Regions from separate parts of the Nocardioides sp. Z22_16 genome, predicted to be linked through region 3. Evidence: predicted binding sites of a transcription regulator. Region 3 holds the regulator's gene; each other region holds the start of a gene.
What was found. Region 3 encodes HrcA, which represses chaperone genes, less so after heat shock. Its sites were predicted from a motif close to TTGGCACTCGNNNNNNNCGAGTGCCAA; they were not measured.

Region 1 (3,259 bases), on a different contig from region 3:
GCGATGACGCCACCCTCGAGACCGGCGTTGACCGCGATCTGCTTGAGCGGGGCCTCGGTCGCCTTGCGGACGATCTCGGCACCGGTGGCCTCGTCGCCGGAGAGGTCCAGCTTCTCGAAGGCGGTCTTGGCGGCCTGCACCAGGGCGACGCCACCACCGGCGACGATGCCCTCCTCGACGGCAGCCTTCGCGTTGCGGACGGCGTCCTCGATGCGGTGCTTGCGCTCCTTGAGCTCGACCTCGGTGGCCGCGCCGACCTTGATCACCGCGACACCGCCGGCCAGCTTGGCCAGGCGCTCCTGCAGCTTCTCGCGGTCGTAGTCGGAGTCCGACTTCTCGATCTCGGCGCGGATCTGGTTGACCCGGCCCTCGATCTGGCCGGTGTCGCCCGAGCCCTCGACGATGGTGGTCTCGTCCTTGGTGATGACGACCTTGCGGGCCTGACCGAGCAGCTCGATGCCGGCGGACTCCAGCTTGAGGCCCACCTCCTCGGAGATGACCTGGCCACCGGTGAGGATCGCGATGTCCTGCAGCATGGCCTTACGGCGGTCACCGAAGCCCGGCGCCTTGACGGCGACGGACTTGAAGGTGCCCTTGATCTTGTTGACCACCAGGGTCGACAGCGCCTCGCCGTCGACGTCCTCGGCGATGATGACCAGCGGCTTGCCGGACTGCATGACCTTCTCCAGCAGCGGGAGGAGGTCCTTGACCGACGAGATCTTGGAGTTGGCGATGAGGATGTAGGGGTCCTCCAGGACCGTCTCCATCCGCTCGGGGTCGGTGACGAAGTAGGCCGAGATGTAGCCCTTGTCGAACCGCATGCCCTCGGTCAGCTCGAGGTCGATGCCGAAGGTGTTCGACTCCTCGACGGTGATGACGCCTTCCTTGCCGACCTTGTCCATCGCCTCGGCGATGGCGTCGCCGACCGTGGTGTCGCCACCGGCGGAGATGGTCGCGGTGGACGCGATCTGCTCCTTGGTCTCGACGTCCTTGGCCATGCTCAGGAGCTCGGTGGAGACGGCGTCGACGGCCGCCTCGATGCCGCGCTTGAGACCCATGGGGTTCGCACCCGCGGCCACGTTGCGCAGGCCCTCGCGGACCATCGCCTGGGCGAGCACGGTCGCCGTCGTCGTACCGTCACCGGCGACGTCGTCGGTCTTCTTGGCAACTTCCTTGACGAGCTCGGCACCGATCTTCTCGTACGGGTCCTCGAGCTCGATCTCCTTGGCGATCGACACACCATCGTTGGTGATAGTGGGCGCGCCCCACTTCTTCTCGAGGACGACGTTGCGACCCTTGGGGCCCAGCGTCACCTTGACCGCGTCGGCGAGCGTGTTCATGCCACGCTCGAGACCACGACGGGCCTCCTCGTTGAAAGCAATCAGCTTCGGCATAACTCCTGTGATTCCTTTTCGGGAGTTCGGGGGTGCGGCCCTGATGGGTTGCCCGCGACGGACGATCCGGCTGCCCGGCGAACCCTTCCCGCCGGCGCTTCGGACCTCAACGTCACCAGTCCGCGTCTGTCACTCTCATGTCGAGAGTGCCAACTCCATGTTTAGCACTCGACTCCGGCGAGTGCAAACGCCACCCCCGGGATTCCGGGGGCGGCGTCGGCAGGAGGGGCTGGGGGTCAGAGCGGCATCTTGAGGAAGCGGACGCCCTTGCTCACCTGGCCCAATGCGGTCTGGAAGATCTCCGCCAGCTCTGAGCCGTTTGCGGCACAGAAGAAGAAGTCGCCGTCCGAGTTCTCCTGGGAGATGCTCGAGTTGGTGTTGCACGCGTTCGCCGCACTTGGCGCACCGGTGCTCGGGTGCGGCGAGGCAGCCTCTGCCAACACATCGCGAACATTCTTTCCACCGCTCGTCGATCCAGTTTTGCCCCCGAAGTTGTTCCAGCGCGTGCATCGGGCTGACGTGACCTCATCGAACCCGATCGTGATCACGAGGATGCCCTGCGCCTTGGCACTTTCGGCCACCTTCACCAGGTTCTGGCAGGCGAGGTTGCCGTCCGGGTCGCGCAGCTCGGCACCCCCCGTCGTGACGACGGTCTGGGCGGCCGTTCCCGACTTGACGAACTCGTTCGGCGCACCGTCCGTCTCCAGGATCAGCACCTTCTTGACCTCGCCCTCACGCGCATTGGCCGCGCTCAGCTCGTCCAGGTTGCTGTCGTCGAGCCCGAGCAGCCTGCGCGCACCCTCCTTCAGCGGCGCGGCGAGATGCGTCCCGTACTCGCCGGCGGACCCCTTGGTGCAGTTGATCGTCTTGTACACGACGTCGCTGGTGCGCCAGTTCCGTGACCCGGCGTCCCCGTAGACGTAGTCACGGCTGAAGTCGGAGGGGATCCACTTGTGCGACGAGACCTGCAGCTCGGCAGCCGTCCAGGCGGGCGTGACCTTGCTGTTGCTGCCCACGCTCTTGCTGGAGGGCACCTTCCTCGGCTCACTGGGACAGGTCGCCGTGGGGGCGCTCTTGTCGATGGCGCCGATGGAGAGGAAGTGCATCGACGGGTCCATCGTGAGCATCATCGCCTTGATCGCGTTGACCATCGCCGTGCGGTCACCGGACGAGAGGCTCGCCGTGCGGTCAGCCAGCACCACCACGTCCATCGGGTTGGGTGCCGCGGTGCCGCACGACCCCTTGCACGCCACGGAGACCAGGGCCCCGGTGTCGCCCTCCTTGAAGCCGATGGCCGGGGCGAACGCGTAGGGCACGACCTTGGAGTCCGCGACCCGCACGGTGTTGCACTTGATCGAGGAGTCGGTCGCGGAGGGGATGCACGGGATGAAGCAGAGCTCCGCGGTGCACTTGGTGCCCGGGTACGGCTTCGAGCCGTGCGGCTTGCACGTCGAGGGGATCTGGGTGTACTTGGGGAGGTACGGCGTGGTGCCCGTCGACGCCACGACGCACCACAGGTCCGAGGTCACCGTGGAGTCGGGATCGTTGGCCTTGGCCATCTGGTTCACGATGCCCTGGACACTGGTCGACGAGGCGGGCAGAGCCAGCGCTCCGGCGTGGGCGGCCGTGTCGACGGTGTCCCTCAGCTGCTGCTTGGCCGCCACGTTGCTGGCGATGTCCACCCCGATGGCCGCCAGCGCCATGAGCAGGACGACCAGCATCGAGAACAGGACGGCGTAGGCCCCTCGCTCGTCGCGGCGACGCTGCAGGAATACCTGACGACTCATTCGATCCTCATCTCTGCCTTGCGGGTGAGATCGAACCCGCCCGGGAAGAACATCCCGACAGGCGTCAGCATGTTGTGC
Region 2 (3,259 bases), on a different contig from region 3:
GCGCAGCGGCTCGTCGGCGGAGCGGCGCACGATGCGCACGCCCATCGCCTCGTCGCCGGTCAGGCCGAGGTTGTCGTCGAGCACGGAGACTGCGTGCACCAGGGCGGAGCCGCCGCCGGCGACGATGCCCTCCTCGATCGCGGCGCGCGTCGCGGAGACGGCGTCCTCGATCCGGTGCTTCTTCTCCTTGAGCTCCACCTCGGTGTGTGCGCCGACCTTGATGACGCAGACGCCGCCGGCCAGCTTCGCGAGACGCTCCTGGAGCTTCTCCCGGTCCCAGTCGGAGTCGGTGTTCTCGATCTCGGCCTTGATCTGGTTGACCCGGCCCTCGACCTCGGCGCTGTCACCGGCGCCGTCGACGATGGTGGTCTCGTCCTTGGTGACCACGACCCGGCGGGCCTGGCCCAGGACCTCGAGGCCGACCTGGTCGAGCTTGAGGCCGACCTCGGCAGCGACGACCTGACCGCCGGTCAGGGTCGCGATGTCCTGCATCATCGCCTTGCGGCGGTCGCCGAAGGCAGGGCTCTTGACGGCCACCGCGTTGAACGTGCCGCGGATCTTGTTGACCACCAGGGTGGAGAGCGCCTCGCCCTCGACGTCCTCGGCGAGGATGAAGAGCGGCTTGCCGGTCGCGATGACCTTCTCCAGCAGGGGGAGCAGCTCGGCGACCGAGGAGATCTTGCCCTGCACCATGAGGATGTAGGGGTCGTCCAGGACGGCCTCCATCCGCTCGGGGTCGGAGACGAAGTAGGCCGAGATGTAGCCCTTGTCGAACTGCATCCCCTCGGTGAACTCCAGCTCGGTGCCCATGGTGTTGGACTCCTCGACGGTGATCACGCCGTCCTTGCCGACCTTGTCGAACGCCTCGGCCAGCAGCTCGCCGATGTGCGCGTCGCGGCTGGAGATGGTGGCCACCGAGGCCATGTCCTCCTTGGACTCCACCTCGCGGGCGGCCTCGCGCAGCGCGTCGCCGACGGCCGCGGCGGCGGCGTCCATGCCGCGCTTGAGACCCATCGGGTTGGCGCCGGCCGCGACGGCGCGCAGGCCCTCGTGGACCATCGCCTGGGCGAGGACGGTCGCGGTGGTGGTGCCGTCACCGGCGATGTCGTTCGTCTTGGTGGCGACCTCCTTGGTGAGCTGGGCGCCGAGGTTCTCGAACGGGTCGTCGAGCTCGATCTCGCGGGCGACGGTGACACCGTCGTTCGTGATGGTGGGGGCGCCCCACTTCTTGTCCAGGACGACGTAGCGCCCCTTCGGGCCGAGCGTCACCTTGACGGTGTTGGCGAGCGCGTCGACTCCGCGCTCGAGGGCGCGACGAGCATTCTCGTCGAACTCCAGGATCTTGGGCATGTGGATCTCCTCAAATGGACGGACCCGGACGCCCGGCCGACCGGCACAGGTGCACGGCGGGCCGGGGCGTCCGGGACCGGGGAACGATCAGGAAACGATGGCCAGCACGTCGCGGCCGGAGAGGATCAGGTACTCGCCACCGGAGTACTTCACCTCGGTACCGCCGTACTTGCTGTAGATGACCTTGTCGCCCACGGAGATGTCCATGGGAATGCGCTCGGTGCCACCCTCGCCGAAGCGACCCGGACCCACGGCCACGACCTCGCCCTCCTGGGGCTTCTCCTTGGCGGTGTCCGGGATGACCAGGCCAGAGGCCGTGGTCTGCTCGGCGTCGAGCGGCTTGACGACGATGCGGTCCTCGAGGGGCTTGATGTTGACCGACACAGTGTCGACCTCCACTTTCTCCACGTAGCGTGCGCCCGCGGGGCGCGGACTGTCTGGGTTCTCGCGGCTGGCCAGCGCCGTCGCGGGGATCACGAGCCGGACACGAGTGCTGGCACCCTCGGGGCGAGAGTGCCAATGGAAACGTTAGCACTCCCACTGATCGAGTGCCAGACTGGTCCCCTCCTGCCACTATGGCGTCCGTGGACCTGGAGACCTTTCGCTGGCTGCTCACCGAGGACGGCCAGCGGCTGCTGGAGCTGGCCACCCACGCCTACGCCGACGCCGAGGGCGACCCCCTGCGCGCCGCGGCCGCCGTACGCCGGGTGCAGCACGACCCGGACCGGGCCGCGGCCGCACTGACCACCGTCCACCTGCGGGTGCGGGCGGTGCCCAAGTTCGGCGAGGACGCGGTCTCGATGTACTTCACCCCCGACGCGCTCGAGCAGTCGACCCGGCGCCGGGTCGCCGACCACCGGGCGGCCCGGCTCGCCGCGGCGGCTCCCTCGTCGGTCGTCGACCTGGGCTGCGGGATCGGCGGCGACCTGGCCGCCTTCTCGCGCGCGGGCCTGGTCAGCGCCGGGGTGGACCTCGACCCGGTCCGGGTCGCCATGGCGGAGGCCAACCTGGCAGCCCTGGGCCTCTCCGGCGCGGTGATGGCCACCGACGCCACCACCCTCGACCTCGGCACCTTCGGCGCGGTCTTCGCCGATCCCGCACGCCGGGGGGCACGCGGCCGCGTCTTCGACCAGGACGGATGGACCCCGCCCTGGTCGTTCGTCGCCGAGCTGCTCACCGGCGGGCGGGCTGCGAGCGCCGTGGTGAAGGTGGCGCCGGGCATCCCGCACGACCTGGTCCCCGAGGGCGTGGAGGCGGAGTGGGTCAGCGACGAGGGCGAGGTCAAGGAGGCCGCGCTCTGGTCGTCGTCCCTGGCCACCACCCGGCGCCGGGCGACGGTGATCTCGCGGGGCGGCCTCGCCTCCCTGACCGCCGAGGACGACCCCTACGACGGGCTGGAGCGCCCGGTCCGCCCCCTGGGCCAGCACCTCTACGAGCCCGACGGTGCGGTGATCCGGGCCGGCCTGGTCACCGCGGTGGCCGCCGGGGTCGACGGGGGCCTGCTCGACCCCCACATCGCCTACGTCACCTCGGACAAGTCCTTCCGGAGCCCCTTCATGCGCGCCTACTACGTCATCGACGAGCTGCCCTTCCGGGAGAAGCAGCTGCGCGCCGCCCTGGTCGAGCGCAACGTGGGGCCCCTGACGATCAAGAAGCGGGGCGTCGAGGTGGTCCCCGAGCAGCTGCGCAAGCGGCTCGCCCTCACCGGCGACGAGGAGGCGACGGTGGTGCTGACCCGGGTCGACGGCGTCGGCCGGGCCCTGCTGGTCCGCCCCTTCTGAACCGGCGCCGCCGCTCAGCAGCCGCGGCGCTGCGAGCCCGGGACGCGGACCGGGAGGCGTCCGGGAGCCGGGCGCCGGCCGGCCAGCACGTCGGCCACCGCCCGCATCGCCAGCGGGGTGTCGCCGTA
Region 3 (3,259 bases):
TCTTGACCGTGAGGGTCCGACGCGATCGCACACGTCCGTCGCCGGCACACTCCCGACAGGGGTCGGCGATGATCGACCCGAACCCGCGGCACGCGGCACACGGGCGCAGGGTCCGGATCTCGCCCAGGAAGGAGCGCTGCACCTGGGCGACCTCGCCCGCGCCCCGGCAGGTCTCGCAGGTCTGGGGGTGGGTGCCCGGGGCGGTGCCCTCACCCTGACAGGCGGTGCAGACCACGGCCGTGTCGACCTTGATCTCCTTGGTGACGCCGAACGCCGCCTCGGCCAGCTCGACCTCGAGCGCGATCAGCGCGTCCTGGCCGCGGCGCGTGCGGGGACGGGGACCGCGCCCGCCGCCGGCGGCTGCGGCGCCGGGGCCCTGGCCCCCGAAGAAGGCGTCCATGATGTCGGTGAAGGAGAATCCGGCCCCCTGGCCGAACCCGCCCGCCCCGCCGAAGGGGTCGCCGCCGCGGTCGTAGTGAGCCCGCTTCTGGGGGTCGGACAGCACCTCGTAGGCGCCCGTCACCTCCTTGAACCGCTCCTGGGTCTCCGGGTCCGGGTTGACGTCCGGGTGGAGCTGGCGGGCCAGCCGGCGGTAGGCCTTCTTGATCGTGTCGGCATCGGCGTCCCTGGGGACACCGAGCAACTCGTAGAGGTCCTGGCTCAACTTCGTCCTTCGTCTTGGAGGGGTCTTGGAGGGGTGGGGAGACCGCTCAGGTCTCGTCGAGGATGCGGGAGACGTAACGGGCGACGGCGCGGACCGCCGCCATGGTGCCGGGGTAGTCCATGCGGGTGGGGCCGACGATGCCCAGGCTCGCGAGCGCGTCCTGGCCCGGCCCGTAGCCGGTGGCCACGACGCTGGTCCCCGCGAGCTCGGTGTAGGGGCCCTCGCGACCGATCCGGACCGTCACGGCGCCGGCGTCGGCGGCCTCGCCCAGGAGCTTCATCAGGACGACCTGCTCCTCCAGGGCCTCCAGCAGCGGACGCACGGTGGTGTCGAAGTCCTGTCCGAAGCGAGCCAGGTTGGCGGCACCGCCGACCGCCACCCGCTCGTCGCGCCGGTGGTCCGACATCGCCTCGGTGAGCGTCTCCACGACGGCGCGGGTCAGGGCGGAGTCAGGCTCGGGGACCTCGTCCACCAGGGCCGACAGGGCGCTGGTGGCCTCGGCGATGCGCCGTCCGGAGGTCGCGCGGCCTATCCGGTTGCGCAGGTCGCCGAGGCGCTCGTCCTCGACCTCGCCGGACTCCTGGGGAAGCTCGACCAGCCGCTGCTCGACGCGTCCGGTGGAGAGGATCAGCACCACGAGCAGGCGACCCGGGGCCAGCATGACGACCTCCACGTGGCGCACCGTGCTCCGGGTGAGCGTCGGGTACTGCACCACCGCCACCTGGCGGGTCAGCTGGGAGAGCGTCCGCACGGAGCGCTGGACCACGTCGTCGAGATCGACCGCCCCGTCCAGGAACGAGGCGATCGCCCGCCGCTCGGCGCCGGACATCGGCTTGACCGTGCTGAGCCGGTCGACGAAGAGGCGGTACCCCTTGTCCGTGGGCACCCGGCCGGCACTGGTGTGGGGCTGGTGGATGAAGCCCTCGTCCTCGAGGGCGGCCATGTCGTTGCGCACGGTGGCCGGGGAGACCCCCAGTCCGTGACGCTCCACCAGCGCCTTCGAGCCGACCGGCTCCTCGGTGGCGACGTAGTCCTCCACGATCGCGCGCAGAACGGCGAGCTTGCGGTCCTCCGACATGGGCTCCTCCGTTCAGGTCGTCGGGATCGGTCTGGCACTCCAGACCGGCGAGTGCCAAGTCTACTAGGCGAGGGGACGCGGGCTAGGCTCGCGGGCATGCCGGAGTTCCAGCAGGTCGCGGACCGGGTCTGGGTGGCACGCTACGCCGCCCACGACGTCAACGTCACAGTGGTCGGGGGCGCCCTGGGGGCGTTGGTCGTCGACACCCGGGAGTCCGAGGAGGCTGGGCGCGAGCTGGTCGAGCAGGTCCGGCGCCTGGGAGTCGGGGAGGTGGTCGCCGTGGTGAACACCCACGACCACGTCGACCACATCGGCGGCAACGGGGCCTTCCTCGCCGCCTTCCCCGAGGCTGCGGTCGTCGCCCACGAGGACGCCGACGTGCCCGACGTGACCCGCACGTTCTCCTCCGTCCACGTCGTGGAGCTCGGCGACCGCGCGGTCGAGGTCTTCCACCCCGGCCGGGCGCACACCGGGGGCGACCTCGTGGTCCGGGTCGCCGAGGCCGACGTCCTGGTGGTCGGCGACCTCGTCGTGGAGGCCACCGCCCCCTGGTACGGCGACGACTCCTGGCCGATGGAGTGGCCCCTCGCGCTCGACCTGGTGCTGGGTCTCGCCACGCCCACCACCGTCGTCATCCCCGGCCACGGCGCCCCGGTGGGGCGCGACTTCGTCGAGCAGCAGCGCGGCGACATCGGGACGGTCGCCGAGACCCTCCGCGACCTGGTGGGCCGTGGGGTGCCGCGCGCCGAGGCACTCGCCGCCGCCTCCTGGCCGTTCCCGCCCGAGCGCATCGCGCCTGCGGTGGACCGCGCCTACGACCAGCTGCCCAGGGCCCAGCGCCAGCTGCCCCTCGTGTGAGGCGGCGGGGAGGGCCGCAGGGCTGCACCGGGGGTGTGATCGCCCTCACCCCCGGGTACGCCCACCCCATGACCGACTCCCAGGACCCCACCGACCTGCCCCAGGCGCAGAGCACCACCAGCGAGGCCGACGCGGACCACGGCTCGGACGACGCCGCCCCGCAGGACCGCTCCGTCGCCGGCATCTCCGACGAGCAGCTGCCCGACGACCTCACCCCGGGCGAGGACAACCCGCTCGCCGAGCCCCTGGACCCTGACGACCCGAGCACCAAGTCGCAGGAGGAGCTCGGTCTCCTCGACGAGGGGGACACCGACCAGGGTCAGGCGGGGATCGCGGAGGGCTGATTCGCCAGGCTCCGCGCGTCCTCACCCGGGTCGGGCATCCGGCGTCCTAGCGTGGTCCGGTGCCTTCCCCCACCGACCGCTACGGTTCCGACGTCCTCTCCGGCGACTGGCGCGCCCCCAAGCGGGGCCGCGCCCAGGAGCGAGCCGCCGAGCTCGGCCTCGTGGTCGAGGAGGTCACCACCGAGTGGTGCGGGGAGATCGTCGCCATGGACCGCGACCTGCGGACGGTGACCCTCGAGGACCGGCGCCGCAAGCGGCGGACCTTCCCGATGGGGCCGGGGTTCCTGCTCGAGGGGGCCCCGGTGGTGCTCACCC

Region 1: a site for HrcA is predicted at 1,556-1,582, ahead of groL (chaperonin GroEL). Genes of this name have one in related genera too.
Region 2: a site for HrcA is predicted at 1,879-1,905, ahead of groES (co-chaperone GroES). Genes of this name have one in related genera too.

What each region holds. Positions count from the first base shown of each region.
Region 1 covers NZ_JBYTTI010000002.1:331,443-334,701, reverse strand. Annotated here, with positions in the region: gene groL (chaperonin GroEL) at 1-1,394, opposite strand, end outside; gene AC3X7R_RS05850 (TadE/TadG family type IV pilus assembly protein) at 1,631-3,181, opposite strand; gene AC3X7R_RS05845 (TadE/TadG family type IV pilus assembly protein) at 3,178-3,259, opposite strand, start outside.
Region 2 covers NZ_JBYTTI010000002.1:468,810-472,068, reverse strand. Annotated here, with positions in the region: gene groL (chaperonin GroEL) at 1-1,350, opposite strand, end outside; gene groES (co-chaperone GroES) at 1,438-1,734, opposite strand; gene AC3X7R_RS06550 (class I SAM-dependent methyltransferase) at 1,935-3,131, shown strand; gene AC3X7R_RS06545 (glycoside hydrolase family 3 protein) at 3,146-3,259, opposite strand, start outside.
Region 3 covers NZ_JBYTTI010000006.1:34,195-37,453, reverse strand. Annotated here, with positions in the region: gene dnaJ (molecular chaperone DnaJ) at 1-664, opposite strand, end outside; gene hrcA (heat-inducible transcriptional repressor HrcA) at 711-1,742, opposite strand; gene AC3X7R_RS18345 (MBL fold metallo-hydrolase) at 1,839-2,600, shown strand; gene AC3X7R_RS18340 (hypothetical protein) at 2,669-2,944, shown strand; gene AC3X7R_RS18335 (DUF3097 domain-containing protein) at 3,004-3,259, shown strand, end outside.